Regions from separate parts of the Caballeronia sp. A2-2 genome, predicted to be linked through region 1. Evidence: predicted binding sites of a transcription regulator. Region 1 holds the regulator's gene; each other region holds the start of a gene.
What was found. The regulator LexA, encoded in region 1, represses DNA repair genes until DNA is damaged. The targets are predictions, from matches to a motif close to ACTGTATNNNNATACAGT.
Positions count from the first base shown of each region.

Region 2: the regulator LexA is predicted to act here: its motif matches at 3,535-3,552, upstream of dinB (DNA polymerase IV).
Region 3: the regulator LexA is predicted to act here: its motif matches at 3,267-3,284, upstream of ACZCWR_RS14225 (ATP-dependent helicase).

Region 1 covers NZ_CM172587.1:2,177,429-2,183,347, reverse strand. The annotation lists gene ACZCWR_RS10390 (sulfate/molybdate ABC transporter ATP-binding protein) at 1-684, opposite strand, end outside; gene cysW (sulfate ABC transporter permease subunit CysW) at 691-1,608, opposite strand; gene cysT (sulfate ABC transporter permease subunit CysT) at 1,605-2,510, opposite strand; gene ACZCWR_RS10375 (sulfate ABC transporter substrate-binding protein) at 2,602-3,636, opposite strand; gene lexA (transcriptional repressor LexA) at 3,905-4,558, shown strand; gene ACZCWR_RS10365 (hypothetical protein) at 4,746-5,072, shown strand; gene ACZCWR_RS10360 (DUF2939 domain-containing protein) at 5,159-5,731, shown strand; gene ACZCWR_RS10355 (universal stress protein) at 5,739-5,919, opposite strand, start outside.
Region 2 covers NZ_CM172588.1:1,192,239-1,198,157, forward strand. The annotation lists gene ACZCWR_RS21820 (LysR family transcriptional regulator) at 363-1,265, shown strand; gene ACZCWR_RS21825 (TauD/TfdA dioxygenase family protein) at 1,262-2,158, opposite strand; gene dinB (DNA polymerase IV) at 2,254-3,438, opposite strand; gene ACZCWR_RS21835 (hypothetical protein) at 3,574-3,939, opposite strand; gene ACZCWR_RS21840 (DUF3563 family protein) at 4,166-4,369, shown strand; gene ACZCWR_RS21845 (response regulator transcription factor) at 4,378-5,061, opposite strand; gene ACZCWR_RS21850 (sensor histidine kinase) at 5,201-5,919, opposite strand, start outside.
Region 3 covers NZ_CM172587.1:2,995,293-3,001,211, forward strand. The annotation lists gene ACZCWR_RS14215 (AzlD domain-containing protein) at 1-155, shown strand, start outside; gene ACZCWR_RS14220 (DUF4088 family protein) at 321-1,091, shown strand; gene ACZCWR_RS14225 (ATP-dependent helicase) at 1,101-3,233, opposite strand; gene ACZCWR_RS14230 (hypothetical protein) at 3,438-3,764, opposite strand; gene ACZCWR_RS14235 (hypothetical protein) at 3,972-4,211, opposite strand; gene ACZCWR_RS14240 (hypothetical protein) at 4,231-4,626, opposite strand; gene ACZCWR_RS14245 (RNA-binding S4 domain-containing protein) at 4,930-5,151, shown strand; gene ACZCWR_RS14250 (MATE family efflux transporter) at 5,269-5,919, shown strand, end outside.

The DNA.
Region 1 (5,919 bases):
CGGATGATCGTACACGTCCTGCGGACTCCCGACTTGTTCCACATGCCCGTGATTCATCACGACGATCCGATCCGCCACTTCGAGCGCTTCTTCCTGATCGTGCGTGACGAACAGCGTCGAGATATGCAGATCGTCATGCAGGCGACGCAGCCAGCTACGCAGTTCCTTGCGCACTTTCGCATCGAGCGCGCCGAAGGGCTCGTCGAGCAGCAGCACTTTCGGTTCGACGGCGAGCGCGCGTGCCAGTGCAATACGTTGCCGCTGTCCGCCTGAAAGCTCGGAAGGAAAGCGTTGCGCCAGCCAGTCCAGTTGCACGAGCTTGAGCAGTTCATGCACTTTCTCGCGGATGACCGCTTCCGAAGGACGTTCGCGGCGCGGCTTCACGCGCAGTCCGAACGCGACGTTTTCGAAGACGGTCATATGGCGGAACAGCGCGTAATGCTGAAACACGAAGCCGACTTGACGTTCACGCGCGCCGACTTCGGCGACGTCTTCACCGTGCAGCACGACCTGACCGGCATCCGCGAATTCGAGGCCTGCGATCACGCGCAAAAGCGTGGTCTTGCCGCAGCCCGAAGGCCCGAGCAATGCGACGAGTTCGCCCGCCGGAAAATCGAGCGTGACGTTGTCGAGCGCGGTGAAATCGCCGAAGCGCTTCTGCAAATTGCGTACGTTGATGCTCATGATTTTTTACGCCCCTAAGCCCTGTGCTTTTGCGCTGGCTTCGCGGGCGGCCAGCGTCATGCGGCGCTCCGCGAGCAGCTTCAGTCCCAGCGTGACGAGCGCGAGCAACGCCAGAAGCGATGCCACCGCGAACGCGGCCGAGAAGTTGTATTCGTTGTAGAGAATCTCGACGTGCAGCGGCATGGTGTCGGTCTGTCCGCGAATGTGGCCGGAGACGACCGATACCGCGCCAAACTCGCCCATCGCGCGCGCGTTGCAGAGAATCACGCCGTAGAGCAGACCCCAGCGCACGTTCGGCAGCGTCACGCGCCGGAAAATCTGCCAGCCGGATGCACCGAGCACATGCGCGGCTTCTTCTTCGTCGTTGCCTTGCGATTGCATCAACGGAATGAGTTCGCGCGCGACGAACGGGAACGTGACGAAGATCGTCGCCAATACGATGCCCGGCACCGCGAAAATAATCTGCACGTCATGCGCCGCGAGCCACGGACCGAACCAGCCTTGCGCGCCGAACATCAGCACGTAGATAAGGCCCGAGATGACCGGCGACACCGAGAACGGCAAGTCGATCAGCGTGGTCAGCAGCGCTTTGCCGCGAAACTCGAACTTGGCGATGGCCCACGACGCCGCCAGCCCGAACGCCACGTTCAGCGGCACCGCAATCGCCGCCGTGATGAGCGTGAGCTTGATGGCGGACCACGCATCCGGGTCCTTTAGTGATTCGAAGTAATAGTCGATGCCCTTCGCGAACGCCTGCACGAACACCGCGACGAGCGGCACCACCAGAAACAGCGCGAGAAACACGAGCGCGACCGCGATCAGCAGCCAGCGGATCAGGCGCGGTTCGGTCACAGGATTGAGCGTGTTGGCCTCGCGCCGGACGACCGCGTTGAGCGCGACGGCTTTGCCATTGGGCGTGCTCATGCGTGACCTCCGTCGTGCGGCTGTGGCGCGAGTTGCAGCGAACCCGCGACGACGGGCACCGCGCCCGTTCTGCTCGTGCGCCGCTGAAGGAACCATTGCAGCGTGTTGATGAGCAGCAACATCAGGAAGGACACGCACAACATCACCACGGCAAGCGCGGTGGCGCCAGCGTAATCGTATTGTTCCAGCTTCGTGATGATGAGCAGCGACGTGATCTCCGACTTCATCGGCACATTGCCCGCGATGAAGATCACCGAACCGTATTCGCCGAGCGCGCGCGCGAACGCCAGCGCGAAGCCCGTCAACAACGCGGGAAACAGCGCGGGCAGTACGACGCGGCGGAACGTGAGCCAGCGCGTCGCGCCAAGGCACGCAGCGGCTTCTTCCTGCTCGCGCTCGAAGTCTTCCAGCACCGGCTGCACTGTGCGCACCACAAACGGCAAGCCGATAAACGTCAGCGCCACCAGCACGCCCAGCGGCGTGAACGCCACCTTGATGCCGAGCGGCGCGAGATACTGGCCGATCCATCCGTTGCTCGCGTAGACCGCCGCCAGCGAAATGCCCGCGACCGATGTCGGCAATGCGAACGGCAGATCGACGATGGCATCGACAACACGCTTGAAGGGAAACTCGTAGCGCACCAGCACCCACGCGACGAGAAAGCCGAACACGGCGTTCAGGCACGCGCCACCGAGCGCCGCGCCGAACGTCAGCCGGTACGACGCGAGCACGCGCGGCGAAGTCACCGCGCTCACGAACTGCGGCCAGTGCAGCGTGGCCGTTTTCGCGAAGGTGGCCGCCAGCGGAATCAGCACCACGAGGCTCAGATAAGCCAGCGTGATGCCAAGTGTCAGTCCGAAGCCGGGTAACGCGCTCGGCTTCCTGAATGTGAGGGTCGTCATCCTTGATCCATTCTTTCCATTGCGCCGGGGTGGGCGCTTACGTCTCATGACGATGCGCGGCGTCGTGTGCGCCGCGTCATCGCGTTATGCCTTACTGCGGCTGATAGATCGAATCGAACACACCGCCATCCGCGAAGTGCGTTTTTTGCGCCTTCGCCCAGCCGCCGAAGGTGTCATCGACCGTGTAGAGCTTGAGCTTCGGGAACTGCTTCGTCAGATCGGCAGGTACCTTGTCCGAACGCGGACGATAGAAGTTACGCGCGGCAATCTGCTGGCCTTCGTCGCTGTATAGATACTTGAGATACGCCTCGGCCAGCTTGCGCGTGCCGTGCTTGTCGACGACCTTGTCCACCACCGCGACCGGCGGCTCCGCCAGAATGCTCACCGACGGCACCACGATCTCGAACTTGTCCGTGCCGAATTCCTTGACCGACAGGAAGGCTTCGTTTTCCCAGGCGATCAAGACATCGCCCTGACCGCGTTGCACGAAGCTCGTGGTCGCGCCGCGCGCGCCGGAATCGAGCACGCCCGCGTTCTTGTAGACCTTGGTGACGAAATCCTTGGCGGTCTGCTCGTTGCCGCCCGGCTTGTGCTGCGCATACGCCCACGCCGCGAGATAGTTCCAGCGCGCGCCGCCCGAGGTCTTCGGGTTTGGCGTGACGATCGAGACGCCCGGCTTGGTCAGATCGTCCCAGTCCTTGATGTGCTTCGGGTTGCCCTTGCGCACCAGAAACACGATGGTCGACGTGTACGGAGAAGCGTTGTCCGGCAGACGCTTCTGCCAGTCCGCGTTGACGAGTCCTTTCGATGCCAGTGCATCGATGTCATAGGCGAGCGCCAGCGTCACGACATCGGCCTGCAAACCGTCGAGCACCGCGCGCGCCTGTCCGCCCGAGCCGCCGTGCGATTGCTTGAAGGTCACCGTCTCGCCGGTGTCTGCCTTCCACTTCTTCGCGAAAGCCTGATTGAAATCCTGATACAGCTCGCGCGTGGGATCGTAGGACACGTTCAAAAACGCCGTATCGGCGTGCGCCTGCGTCACCGCGCCGATGCTTGCCGCCGTCAGCGCGAACGCTGCAAACAAGCGCCGCGCGTTCAGTCCCAATCCCGTCTTGAAGCTTTGCATTCCCCGTTCTCCGTCTTATTGATTGACGGAATCAGTCTAACGACGTCTCTATATGATTAGAAATAATCGTTTTTCACTCTTTTATACCTATCCAAGCTGATAAGCATATTCCTGGAGCAAGAAAGCAGTGTTCGGGTTTAGACGACGCAAACGTGGGCCAGCGCGCGCGAACTTAAAGTAAAGCTTGAAAAGACCGAAATACTGTATAAAAATACAGTCACCTGTCCATCCATACAGTGAATCGGGACCTAAGCCTGTGACAAACAAGATCACCAAACTCACCGCGCGGCAGCAGCAAGTGCTGGAACTGATCCAGCGCGCGATCGAGCGCACCGGCTTTCCGCCCACGCGCGCGGAGATCGCCGCCGAACTCGGCTTCAGCTCGGCCAACTCGGCGGAGGAGCATCTGCGGGCGCTGGCGCGCAAGGGCGTGATCGAACTGGCGGCGGGTTCCTCGCGCGGCATTCGATTGCTGGGGGAATCGTCGCGTGAGGAGCAGCATCAGTTCACGCTTCCGCATCAGAGCATCATGCAGTTGGCGCTGCCGCTGGTCGGGCGTGTCGCGGCGGGTAGTCCTATCTTGGCGCAGGAGCACATTTCGCAGACTTACGTGTGCGATCCGGCGCTTTTCTCCAGCAAGCCGGACTATCTGCTGAAAGTGCGCGGTCTTTCCATGCGCGATGCCGGCATTCTCGATGGCGATTTGCTCGCGGTACAAAAGCGCACTGAAGCGAAGGACGGCCAGATCGTCGTGGCGCGGTTGGGGGATGACGTAACCGTCAAGCGCTGGAAGCGGCATCGCGATGGTGTGGAACTGATCGCCGAGAACCCGGATTACGAGAACATTTTCGTGCGCGCAGGCAGCGGGGAATTTGCACTCGAAGGCATTGCTGTCGGCCTGATTCGTTCGGGCGAATTCTGACGTTTTTCGCTTCAACTCCTTGTCCGCTCGAAGAAAATTCTTAATTCGAGACAAGAAATGTCTTAAGCCGGGCGGACACTGACTCCATGAACTGCGCCTGATACAAGCCACGGCGCTTCGAACATAACAAGCACGACGGCCCTCGTTCAGGGTGGCCGAGGTGCGTCCTATCGTCTGGAGAGTCACCATGGAACGTTTTGCCCGCTTGCTGCCCTTCCGCCAGTTCGGTCGTCTGCGTCATCTGCGCACGCTCATCGCTTGCGGCATTGCGCGTCAGCCGAGTACGCCCGACCTGTTCGACGAAATGCCCGCGTTGCCGTCGCGTCAGCCTGCGTTCGCGCGGGTGTCGCTCAACAGCACGGTGCGGGCGTCGGAGGAACAGCGTGCGGGCGTGCGGGTGTATCGCGGTCCGTCGCGTGTGATTCTGGTGGGCAAGATCGATGAGGTGTCGCGCATGATCGACCGGTGTATCGATGAGGAACGCGCGGGGATCACGGGCGGGATTCTCGCGTAATTGATGCAGCGTCGGGATAAATGCGGTCGGCGCGCGGTCAATGCACAATTGACCCTTCGCAATAGCAACAGAGAATCCGCGACCGCATGTCCTGCACTACACGTTACGTTGTCACCACGCTCGTCGTCGTTCTGCTTGTGGCGGCGCTCGGTTTTGTCTATGCCTCGCCTTACATCGCGCTCGATCGTGTCAAGCGTGCGGCCGATGCCCGCGACGCGCAGACCGTCAACCAGTACGTCGATTTTCCCGCGTTGCGCGCGAGTCTCAAGGATCAGGTCGGCGCGTTGCTTACGCGGCGCGTCGATATCCAGAAAAGTGGCAATCCGCTGGCGATCATCGGAGCCATGATCGGCGCGGCGCTCGTCGGGCCGCTGGTGGATTCGTATGCCACGCCGGATGGCGTCGCGGCCATTTTGAACGGCATTCCGCCGCGCGGCGATCCGGGCGAGCGGCCGCCTGAGCCTGCCAGCGTCGAAGTGCCCGCTGCCCCTTCGCAGCCGACGGCAAAGAAGCCGCCCCAAACCACCGCTGGTTATCGCAGCTTCGACACCTTCGTCGTGACCTACCAACACGGCGCAGGCGATGCGCGCTACTCCGCGATCTTCCACCGCAACGGGCTTATCAACTGGAAGCTCGTCGCAGTGGACCTGAACGGCTGAAACCAGCCTAAGCGCTCGCTTCTGCCTTAACGGGTTTAGCCTCGTAAGCCGCTTCGTCCTCCGCTTCCGCAGATTCGCCTGCCTGACAAACCGCAACCAGAATGCTGCAATTCACGCGATCGAGCAGCGGCGTATTGCCCGCGCCCATCCACCAGCGCGCCAGCCCGTTACGGCAGCGGTGACCCACC
Region 2 (5,919 bases), on a different replicon from region 1:
CGAAGGAATGAATGCGGACCACAGAACTAAGAAGATTCAAGCGCGCAATCGCCAGGTTGCCTAAGCGACTTGTTATGCGTGAAAAGTCCTATTGCGGCCACTGCGTCGTTAATCCAGACCAACCCTCTCCAGCCATCGTGCATGGGGTAAAAAGCTGCTTTCTTTGGTGACTTTCTTTGCAGCAGCAAAGAAAGTTACCCCCCCGCCGGGGAGGCGGCTACTGCAATAAAAGCACAAACAAGCGAAGCCCATTGCACGCACGAAACAACAACAAGAGAGCACCACATAAACCACATCACGCAAGCCACGCCCCCATGCAATAATCCCCCAAAATGCGCCCCCACTGTGCGCCAAACAGCACAATGCCCACCCCCGACCTCTCCGACCTCCACGCCTTCCTCGCCGTGGCCCATTCCCGCGGCTTCCGGCAAGCCGCCTATCTCCGCAGCGTATCCGCCTCATCTCTAAGCGATGCAATCCGCCGCTTGGAAACCCAGTTAGGCGTCCGCCTTCTAAACCGCACAACGCGCAGCGTGACACCAACCGAAGCAGGCCAACGCCTGATCGACCGCCTAACCCCGGCATTCACGGAAATCGCAAGCGCGCTCGACGCCGTCAACACCTTCCGCGACAGCCCCACCGGCACATTGAAGCTAAACGTCCCCGGCATAGCATCACGCGAAATCCTGCCCTCCATCGTGCCGCGCTTTCTGAAGGCGCATCCCGGCATCCAGCTAGAACTCACCACGACAGACCGCTTCATCGATGTCCTCGCCGCTGGTTTCGACGCAGGCATCCGCTACGACGAACGCATCGAGCGCGACATGATCGCGCTGCCCATCGGTCCGCGCACGCAGCGCTTCGTCGCGGCAGCGGCACCAGCGTATCTGCAAGCGCATGGCGAGCCGAAACATCCGCGCGAACTGGTGGATCACGCGTGCATCGCGCATCGGTTCGAGAGTGGCGTGCTGGCGTCGTGGGAATTCACGCGCGCGGGCAAGATCGTGCGGATCGCGCCGCGCGGGCCGCTGGTGTCGTCGTCGATCGAAGTAAGCCGGAGCGTCGCGCTCGCGGGACTCGGCATCACCTATACGTTCGAGGAGTTTTTGCGCGACGAGATCGCGCAAGGCACACTCGTGCCCGTGCTCAAAGCGTGGTGGCAGAGTTTCCCCGGACCATCGCTCTACTATCCGAGCCGCGCGCACATGCCGGGACCGCTGCGCGCGTTCGTCGATTTCATCCGCGCGGAAAACAGCAAAAGCTAGAACGGCGCATCGCCTTCGATGGTCGTGCGATACAGCTTGCGGCGTTCGTCATCGGGCGTACCGGCGGCGAGATGCATCACCGAGCGGTTGTCCCAGAACACCATGTCATGCGCACGCCATATGTGGCGATAGACGAACGCATCCTGCACGCTGTGCGCAAAAAGTTCGTCGAGCAAGGCGCGGCTTTCATCGTCGGACAAACCGATCACGCGCGTCGTGAAATGCTCGCTCACGAACAGCGCGCGCCGCCCCGTTTCCGGATGCGTGCGCACGACCGGATGCCGCACCGGTTTCACCTCCGCGACCTGCTCGGCCGTGAGATTCGGACGCCACGGACTGCGCTGTTGCAGCTCGGCGTAGCGCGCGAGATAGGTATGCTCGGCCACGCGTTCCTGCACCGCCTGCCGCAAATGCTCGGGCAAGTTGTCCCACGCCAGATGCTGATTGGCGAACAACGTATCGCCACCGACGCGCGGCAGTTCCTGCGCATGCAAAAACGAGCCGAGACTCGGCTTGTCCTTGTACGACAAATCGGAGTGCCAGAAATGACCGGCATCGCCGAGACCGATCGGCTGACCGTTTTCCTTGATGTTCGACACGATCAGCACTTCCGGCTGATCCGGCAACGCGAACTGCTTGAGCACATGCCGTTGCAACGGCCCGAAGCGCGCACTGAACGCTACTTGCTGCGCGGGCGTAATACGCTGATCGCGAAAAACCAGCACATGATGATCCAGGTGCGCCCGATGGATGCGCGCGAAATCATCGGCGGAAACGGGTTTGGACAGATCGAGGCCGATCACTTCCGCGCCGAGCGGTGCGTCGAACGCGCGAATGTCGAAAGACTGGCCGCTGGATTTAACGGCTTCTGCTACGGGAGAAAGACTCGTCACGATGACATCGAAAAGCGGCAAGGGGACAATAAATCTACTCTCGCGCGCGCGATGAGGCAACGAAGCATCCGTCATTTGGTTAGAAGCGTGAAGCGCTATGACGCCCGCACTTCGTCCGGGCTGTCGAATGGCAATTCCACTTGCACCGCTTCCGCAAAGCGCTCGCCTTTCAACGACAACGCGCTGATCCGCACGCCCAGCAGCCTGAGCCGCCGGTCCAACGTGATGCGCTTCACGCATTCCGTCGCCGCGCGTCGAATCTCGATGGCGTCGTCCGTCGCTTCCGGCAAGGTCAGATCGCGCGTGACGGTACGAAAGTCGTCGAAACGCAGCTTGATGCCCACCGTGCGCCCGACATAACCCTTGCGCTGCAAATCGTCCGCCACACGCTTGCACAGGTCCGTGAACTTCTCGGACAAGGTGGCGCGATCCTGCTTCGGATGCAGATCGCGCGAAAAAGTGGTTTCGCGGCTCATCGACTTGGGCGTGGACGCGACGACCACCGGCCGCTCGTCCTCGCCCTGCGCGATGCGCGCAAGCCACGCCGCATACGTGCGCCCGAAATGCGTCTGCAAAAAACCCAGGTCCGCCGCCGCGATATCCCCGACAGTCTGAATGCCGAGCGCCGCTAATTTCTCGCTCGCCTTCGGCCCGATGCCATTCACCTTGCGCGCCGCCAGCGGCCAGATACGCGTGGGCAAGTCGTCCATGGTGAGCAGCGTGAGGCCGTCCGGCTTGTCCAGTTCCGAGCCGATTTTCGCGAGCAGCTTATTCGGCGCGATGCACACGGAACACGTCAATCCGGTGGCATCGTGAACGGCGTCCTTCATGCGCTGACCGATCTCGGCGGGCGTGCCAGGAAGCTCGGTCACATCGATATAAATTTCATCGATGCCGCGATTTTCGATCTGCGAAGTAAAGGCCGCGACCGCCGTCTTGAACAGCCGCGAATAATGCCGGTACGACTCGAAATCGGTCGGCAGCAGAATGGCGTCGGGCGCGAGTTGCGCGGCTTTCATCATGCCCATGGCGGAGAACACGCCGAACTTGCGCGCCTCGTACGTGGACGTGGTGACCACGCCGCGCCCTGCGTAATCGCGCAGTTTTCTGAAGCGGCGCGTGCCATCGGCCAGTACTTCCGGCGTGGCATCGCGCCCGCCGCCGACCACCACCGGCTGTCCGCGTAGTTCGGGATAGCGCAGCAGTTCGACGGAGGCGAAGAACGCGTCCATGTCGAGATGCGCGATACGGCGCGGCAACGAAGTGTCAGGCGTGCTCATGTTCGAAGCACGCCGAGCGCGAAGATAGAGAGATTGAAACGGGAGTCATCGCCAACGAGCGCGCGGCCATTTCAGCCATCTGATCGAAAATGACTTACTGTACATCCATACAGTGGTTTGCGCCAGTGCGTCGCATCACTCCGGCAGGCGCTTTTCCTGAAGCGCGCGACGGCAGTCGTCGAACACTTGCCGCACCACGTCGGATTGATAGTTGAGGTCTTCGCTGTCGAGCAGTTCTTCCACTGCGTCGCGCGCCCAGTCGGATTCGAGCAGCGTGCAATGGCGCGATGCCAGATCCCGCGCAATGGCCGCGAGCTTCGCGACCGTGAGCCAATCAGCCAGCCGTTGATGCCTGTCCAGCCACTTGTGCGCGGCCTGCACATGAAACGCCGCCGCCGGCCAGTCGCCATTGAGATAAAACGCGCCGAGACTGCCGCAAGTCAGCCAGCACAAAAGTTCTGCACGATCACGGGCACTGAGAGTACGAGGCACTTCGTTCATGGCGGCTCGGCGAGAGAGAGTGCGGCGTTCCGTATGAAATCCGTATGAAACAAGATAGCACGGGATGGTGCGCCGCGACACTGCTCGAAAACGTTTATCGAGTGCGCTGCCGAACGCTTTGTCGTGCAGAAGATCACGCTCTCATTCCAGCCTAATTCGATGCTCCTAATCTTCGTGTGTCGGCAAACCCGCCGCTTCAATAAACCAGGATTCGAAGGAGCTCATCATGTTCGCATTCATCGCTCATAAGCTCGGCAATTTGTTCGCGCAAGACAAGGCGCATCAACACGATGCGTATCTCGCGTCATCCACGGATCTGGCGGAACTCGAACGCCGCATGCGCAGCATCGATCAGGAAGAACACGCCTACAGCATGCGTTTTTGCGGCGCGATCACGACCGACCGCTCCACCGCCGTGTCCAACTTCTGAGTGATGCGCTACTTCGCTTCCTCGCGCCCGGCTTGCCCGAGCATCACGGTCCAGCCGAGTCCGCGCACATTGCGTATCACGCTCGCGCCGAATTTCTTGCGCACCGAATGGATGATGACATCGACCGCGTTGCTCTCCACTTCCTTGCCCCAGCCGTACAGGCGGTCTTCCAGTTGATCGCGCGAAAAGATGGTGCCGGGACGCTCCATCAACGCATGCATCAGGGCGAATTCCTTGGCGGACAGGACGCCCGAAATCTCGCCGCAGGTGAGCGTGCGCTGATCGAGGTTGAGGTTCACGGAGTCGTCGCCGAGACGCGAGACGGCATAGCCCGCCTTGCGGCGCAGCACGGCGCGAATGCGCGCGAGCAGTTCGGGCATGTCGAAGGGCTTGAGGAGATAGTCGTCCGCGCCGAGATCGAGACCCTGCACGCGCGTATCGAGGTCGTCGCGTGCCGTGAGAATGAGCACCGGCGTGCCGTTGCCCGCCGTGCGCGCCTGCCGCAACAGTTCGATGCCGGTCATCCCCGGCAGGCCGAGATCGAGCAGGACTACCGTGTATTCCGCCGCGTCGATGGCTTCGCGCCCCGCCGTGCCGTCGCGCACCCAATCGACCGCGTAGTCCGCGTCCTTGAGCGCGCGCATCAGGCTGGTGCCAATCTGCACGTCGTCTTCGATCAAAAGAATCCGCATGTTTCCTCTCCCGGCCAAGCAAGATAAACGCACGACCGGTCAATACTTTTCGTCAGGCTATACGGTCGTGGTCCGAAGCGCCGCGCGACATGGCGAGAGCCATTGTAGTCGGCGCGAATCGGCGCGGAAATCCCTTGTTTCAGGCGGTCGCGGCGTGCGGCGCGGATTCCGGGACGACCGCGCCCTCTTCGACCGGAAAGCCGATTCCCGCGACGATGCCCGTGCGCCCGTCATCGCGATTGCGGATGAACACGTCGCCGCCGTAGCGCGCGGCAATCGCCTTCACGATGGACAGGCCCAGCCCGCTGCCTTCGATATCGGGATTCGCGCGAAAGAAGCGGTCGAACACGCGCGGCAGCGATTCTTCCGCAATGCCCGGCCCCGTATCGACCACTTCGATCCACACCCGCTCGCCATCACGACGCATGCGCAAATCGATGGTGCCGCCGTCCGGCGTATAGCGCACCGCGTTGGACACGAGGTTCTTCACCGCCATGCCGATATCGGTTTCGATGGCCCGCACATGCGCCTGCACCATCTCTTCCGCGCCGATATCCATGCCGCGCGACAAGGCAATCGGCAAGACATCGGCGACCGCGCCCGTCACAACGTCGGCGAGATCGACGCGTGTGAGCGGCGTCGCGCCGACCGGGGCATCCGCGCGCGCCAGCCGTAGCAACGAAGTGATGAGCTTGCTGCCCCGCGCGATGCCGCGTCGCAACTCCTGAAAACGTTCCTGATTGCTCGCGACGATATGCGGCGCGAGATTGTCCGCCTGTAGCTGCAACGCGGTCAGCGGCGTGCGAAGTTCGTGCGCCGCATCCGCGATGAACTTGCGCTCGCTCTCGATGGACTTCG
Region 3 (5,919 bases), 820 kb from region 1:
CGCACGGCCAGAACGCGGAGATCACGTGGCGCAATCCGCAACTGATCGGCGCGCTCGCGGCGCTTGCCGTGTGCATCGTCACGAAGCGTCCGCTGCTTACCATCGCGGTGTCGCTCGCGGTCTTTTTCGTGTGGCAGTTCGTCGTTTTGCGATGATGTTTCTGCCCGCCGGCCGAACGTTTATGCACGGCAAACACGTCCCTTTCATGTTCCCCTCAAGTTCCCCCGCCGCGCGCCGATATCAGTAACGAACGGACTCCGCCAAGAGAGCGGCGCCGAGCAACCCGCGCACGGCCGTCGGACGCGGAAACGGGAACTCATATGCGTCAAATCACCCTTACGTTTCGCGAAGAAACCCTCTCTTCGCTGAATCGCGATTTCGAGTCGTTCTTGCGGCTATCGCTCAAGCTCGACCCGCAATTCGTCACACCGTCGTTCGAGGATTTTCTCAGGGCCAAGTTGCTCGACAACGCCATGCCGCTCACCGAGCAGGCAGTGCAGCGCATGCTCACGCACGGTCAATATGCATGGGCCAAGCGCGCGCTCGACAAGGAATTTCCGGAGGTCGTGGAGATTCTGATTCGTCACGCGGCGGAACATGGCTTCGCGGTCGCGGTGCGTTCGGAATGGACCGCCGAGGATCTCGTCAACGCGTCGCGCGCGTGGGCGACGGCCATCGTCACCGAAGCCAAGGGCGATGAATCGCAGATCGACCGGCTCGCCACGCAGATCAAGTCGTCCGCCGAAGATATCCGCGATGTCGAAGCGAAGATGCACACGCCATCGTGGCGTCTGGCGGAATCGCTGCGTCAGCGCGTGTACGACACGAAGATCGCGGTGGAAAACAGCGTGGGTTCGAACGCGCGCGAGAAGCTCGGCGAGTTGCGTTGTTTGCTGCGGCTGGGCATCTACTATGGGTCGATTCAAAAGCAGGAAGCGCAGCAAGTGCTCGAATACATGCGCTCGATTCGCCCGGAGTTGTTCGTCGATGAACCGTACGACGGCTTCACGCGTTTCGCCGCCTGGCTGCGCAACATCTTCACGCCCGCGCCCAAGCTGCAACGGACGACGGCGCGCGCGCAGCAACGCTGAACGCCAGCGCTACTCCCACATCCCCTTGAGCCGCGCCGCGATGTCGATCTTCGCCTTCGCCGCCGCGGCCAGCCCCGCCGCCGTCGGCGCGACGGGCGCGATCACCGGCGGCCACGCGGCCGCTTCGAACTTGTCCATCAAGCCTTGCGGAATGAAGCGCGTGCGCTGCGCCCAGACGTGCCGGTCGCCGAGATGCGTCTGGTTGTGCACGTAGAAGCGCTGCGGCGTGATGACGTGCAGGTCTTCCTTCGCGCGCGTCATCGCGACATATAAAAGCCGCCGTTCCTCGTCGATTTCTTCATCGCTGCCGGTGCCGAGATCGGACGGAATGCAGCCATCCACGCCATTGAGCACGAACACGTTGTGCCATTCCTGACCCTTCGCCGAATGGATGGTCGAGAGAATCAGATAATCCTCGTCGATGAGCGGCACGCCGGATTCGTCGCTGGTCGCATCGGGCGGATCGAGCGTGAGTTCGGTGAGAAAGCGCTCGCGCGTCGGATACGTGGACGCGATGCTCTCCATCTGCAAGACATCGCCGATACGGATGGCCGCATCTTCATGATTGCGTTCGAGATGCGGCTCGTACCAGCGGCGGATCATCTCGAACTCGGCGGGCCAGCCGGTTTCGCGTCCGCAGAGTTTTGCCATGAGTCCGACGAAGCGCGGCCAGTCCTCGCTGGCTTTCGCGGGCGCATGGAACGCCGCAATCGCGCCCGATGCAACCGCGTCCGGCGCGCTCACGCTATCGAGCAAACGCCCGGCAATCGCAGGCCCGATGCCCGGCAGCAGTTGCGCGACGCGAAAACCCGCCACGCGATCGCGCGGATTTTCCGCCCAGCGCAGCACGGCAAGCACGTCTTTCACGTGCACGGAATCGAGGAACTTGAGGCCGCCGAACTTCACGAACGGAATGTTCTTGCGCGTGAGTTCGATTTCGAGCGTCGCGCTGTGATGCGCCGCGCGGAATAACACCGCCTGCGCCTTCAGCTTCATGCCCGCCTCGCGCGCTTCCAATACTTTCTCGACGACATAGCGCGCCTGATCCGCTTCATCGGCGACGGACACCACGCGCGGCTTTTGCGCCGATGCCTTGTCGGTCCAGAGATTCTTCGTGTAACGCTCGGCGGCGAGATCGATCACCGCGTTCGAGGCTTCGAGGATCGGTTGCGTCGAACGATAGTTGCGATCGAGCGTGACGGTCGCGGCGGGCGGGTCGAAGTGCTGCGGGAAATCGAGGATATTGCGCACCGTCGCGCCGCGAAACGAATAGATGGACTGGGCATCGTCGCCGACGACGGTGAGGCCGCGCCCGTCGGGTTTCATCGCGAGCAGGATGGTGGCTTGCAGGCGGTTGGTGTCCTGATACTCGTCGACGAGCACGTGATCGAAGCGGCTGGACAAGTCGGCGGCGACGCTCGGCTCCATCGCGAGATGCGACCAGTAAAGCAGCAGGTCGTCGTAATCGAGCACGCTTTGGGTTTGCTTCGCGTGGACGTAGGCGGCGAACAGACGCTTGAGATCGGCTTCCCACTCGCGGCACCACGGGAACGACTGATCGAGCACGGTGGCGAGCGACACGCCCGTGTTCACCACGCGCGAGTAGATGGCGAAGCACGTGGACTTGGCGGGAAAACGCTTCTCTTTCGATGACAGCCCGAGTTCGTGCCGCACGAGATTCATCAGATCGGCGGAATCCTCGCGGTCGTTGATGGTGAACGACGGCGCAAGCCCGACGAGATCCGCGTAATCGCGCAACAGCCGCGCGCCGATGCCGTGAAACGTGCCCGACCACGTCAAGCCTTGCGCGATGGCGCTTCTGCTCCCAAGCGCAGCGGTCGCAATACGCGTCACGCGCCGCGTCATTTCCTGCGCCGCGCGCCGCGAGAATGTCAGCAGCAAAATCCGATGCGGGTCCGCGCCCTTCACCAGCAGATGCGCCACGCGATGCGCAAGCGTATTGGTCTTGCCCGATCCCGCCCCCGCGATCACGAGCAGCGGCCCGCCGCAGTGCCCCGGTTCATCGATGCCGAATTCCACGGCGCGGCGCTGCGCGTCATTGAGCTTCGCAAGATAGGCCGCAGCGGCCTGATCGTTTTTCGCGCAGACGGGTTCGGCGTCGGTTTCGGGGAGCGTGGACACAGGCAAGATTTGTGACGAATTGGCGTGCCAAGCACTGTATATCCATACAAGCCTCACCCGCAAGTTCTTGCCCGCGGTCAGGTTTTGTCGACCGCGCATATGACCAATTTACAAAGCCGCTGAAAACGGGCGCAAAAAAACCGCTGCCTGAGAAGACAGCGGTTCTGGCGAGCCCTCGAGGCCGGAAACCCGGCCTTTACACCGTTACTGCGCAGCAGGCGACTTCACGCTCGGCGTAGCCAGCGTGTTGTTCGTGGCGGCAGGCGGCGTCGAATTGGCAGGCTGGGCATTGCCGCTCGGCAGGCCCGAATTCGGCGCTGCGCGGCCCATGCCGCTGTCCGAATTGGTCATGCCCGGCGTGCCGTAGCCGCCCGACACGCCGTTCAATTGATTCGACGGACTGGCCGTGCTGCCGCCCGCACCGCCTGCGCCGCCCGCGCCACCTGCACCGCCGGCCGCCTGTGCGAACGCGCCGCCCGACAGCGTGAGTGCGGCCACCGCCGCGATCAATGTGCTGAGTGTCTTGCTCATGATCTATGTCTCCTTGATCGGATTGAATGACGGACGCAGACGATTGCCGTCTGCACGGTAAGCACTTCAGCAATGCGCGTGCCGCGTCTCCTTTGCATCGAACTCCGCCGATCCGCGCCTTATTCCTTGCTTACGATGAAAAGCGGCCTCATCGCCCGTCCGGACGATGAGGCCGCGTGGCCCCGCCGCAATGCTCAGCAGCCGCGTTTAATCCGCGCTCTTTGCGTTCTTGACCTTGGCGTCGGCGGCGGCTTCGTCCGCTTTCGACTGTGCCTCGGTCTTTTGCTTGTCGGCCTTCGCCTGTGCAACGGCGGCCTTTTTATCGGCCTTCGTCTGTTCCTTCGATGCCTTTTGATCGGCGGATGTCTGCGCGAGCGTTGCCATGCTGGCGCTACTCAGCGCACCCGCAACGAGCGTGGCCAGCAAAATGGAATTGCGTCGGATCATGATGTTCTCCCCTTACGTTTTAATGAGCCTCGCCCGAATCCTTCGGCGCCTGTCCATCCACGGCTTCGTTGAGTTGCGCCTTGGCGGCATCCTTGTCCGCCTTGCGGTTGATCTTCGCGTTCTTTACTTGCTCCTTGTACTCAGCCTTGGCCTGCTGATTGTTGGCCTTCAGCTCCGCCTTTGAAGCCTTTTTCGATGCGCTGTATTCCGCGTTTGCCTGCGCGTTGGCATTGCGCTTCTGCACGAGCGGATCAGTCGGCGCGGGCGCGACGAGATTCTGCGGCGCGGGCGTCGCGGGTTGTGCCTGCATCAACTGAGCGGGGTCGGCGGCGGGTTGCGCCGTCTGGGCGTAAGCGCTGCCAGCAGTCAGCGTGGCGATGGCGGTGCCGATCATCAGGATTCGAGCGCGAGTCATGAGCGATTCCTCTCTTAATGAACGCCGGCGAACGGTGCTCGTCGAAAACGAGGTGCGCTGCACGGCTTTATCGATTGAAGGTTTGACGTCGATCGAAGCTGCATCGATCAAAACGTCTGACCGGATCGCGCGAAAGCAAGTTCGCCGGAATCAGTCATTGTTACCCGTGGTTTCACTTGGCTACAATTTGAAGATTCCCTCGCGCGATGCGGTCCGCTTGCACCAGCAGGACGCGTGCCATCGAACGATGGTGCTTTATGATGGCGGGCCTCGTTCAACCGCTTCTTTACGTTTCGACTTGCCATGCCGCCACTTCAATTCACGCTTACCGGCGACTACGTCGAACTGCATAACCTGCTCAAGCTCATGGGCCTCGCGGACAGCGGCGGCTCGGCGAAAGCGCGCGTCGCCATGGGCGATGTCATCGTCGATGGTCAAGTGGAACTGCGCAAGACCGCAAAGATTCGCGCGGGTCAGGTTGTCAAACTCGACGGGCAGACTATCCGCGTGCGGGCGGCGGAATAGCCGTCATCGGCTGCGCGGCATCGACATGCCTCGCGCGAACCAATAAGCTAGATACCTTTCTGCAGGATTTCTGCGCGGGAACGTAGCGCAGCGTTCCATCCCGTTTCGGCTTCGATCATGCAATCGCCCCTTTCGCGCATCACGCGCGCTCGTCAAACTCCGCCGTCGTTGTCGCGCCATGCCGCCGACACCGCGCGGCTCGCCGCCCCGCTCGCCATCGCGCAACTCTCGCAGATGGCGATGGGCGTGACCGACACCATCCTGCTCGGTTCGCTCGGCCCCGATTCGCTCGCGGCGGGCGGTCTCGGCGCGAATCTGTTTTTCGTCGTGGTGACGCTGTTGCAGGGCGTGCTGACTTCCGTGAGCGTGTCCGTCGCGCATGCGCGCGGCGCGAACGATGAAGAACGCGTGCCGCACATCTACTGGACCGGGCTGCTGCTGTCGGTGTTGCTCGCCGTGCCCGCGTTCGTATTGCTGAGTTATGCCGAGGAAATTCTCAGCGCGTTCCACGAGCCCGCGCTGCTGGCGAAGAACGTCGGCGAATACTGCGCGGTCCTGCGCTGGGGCACGCCCGGCAGCCTGATCGGCGTTGGCATGATGCGCGCGTTCCTGCCCGCCATCGGCGCGGCGCGACGGCTCTTGTGGGTGTCGATCGGCGGCGTGTTCATCAATGCGTTCCTCAACTACGGGCTGATTCACGGCGCGTACGGCCTGCCGCGCGAAGGCTTTCTCGGCTCGGCCATGGCGACGTGCATCACCGTGTGGCTC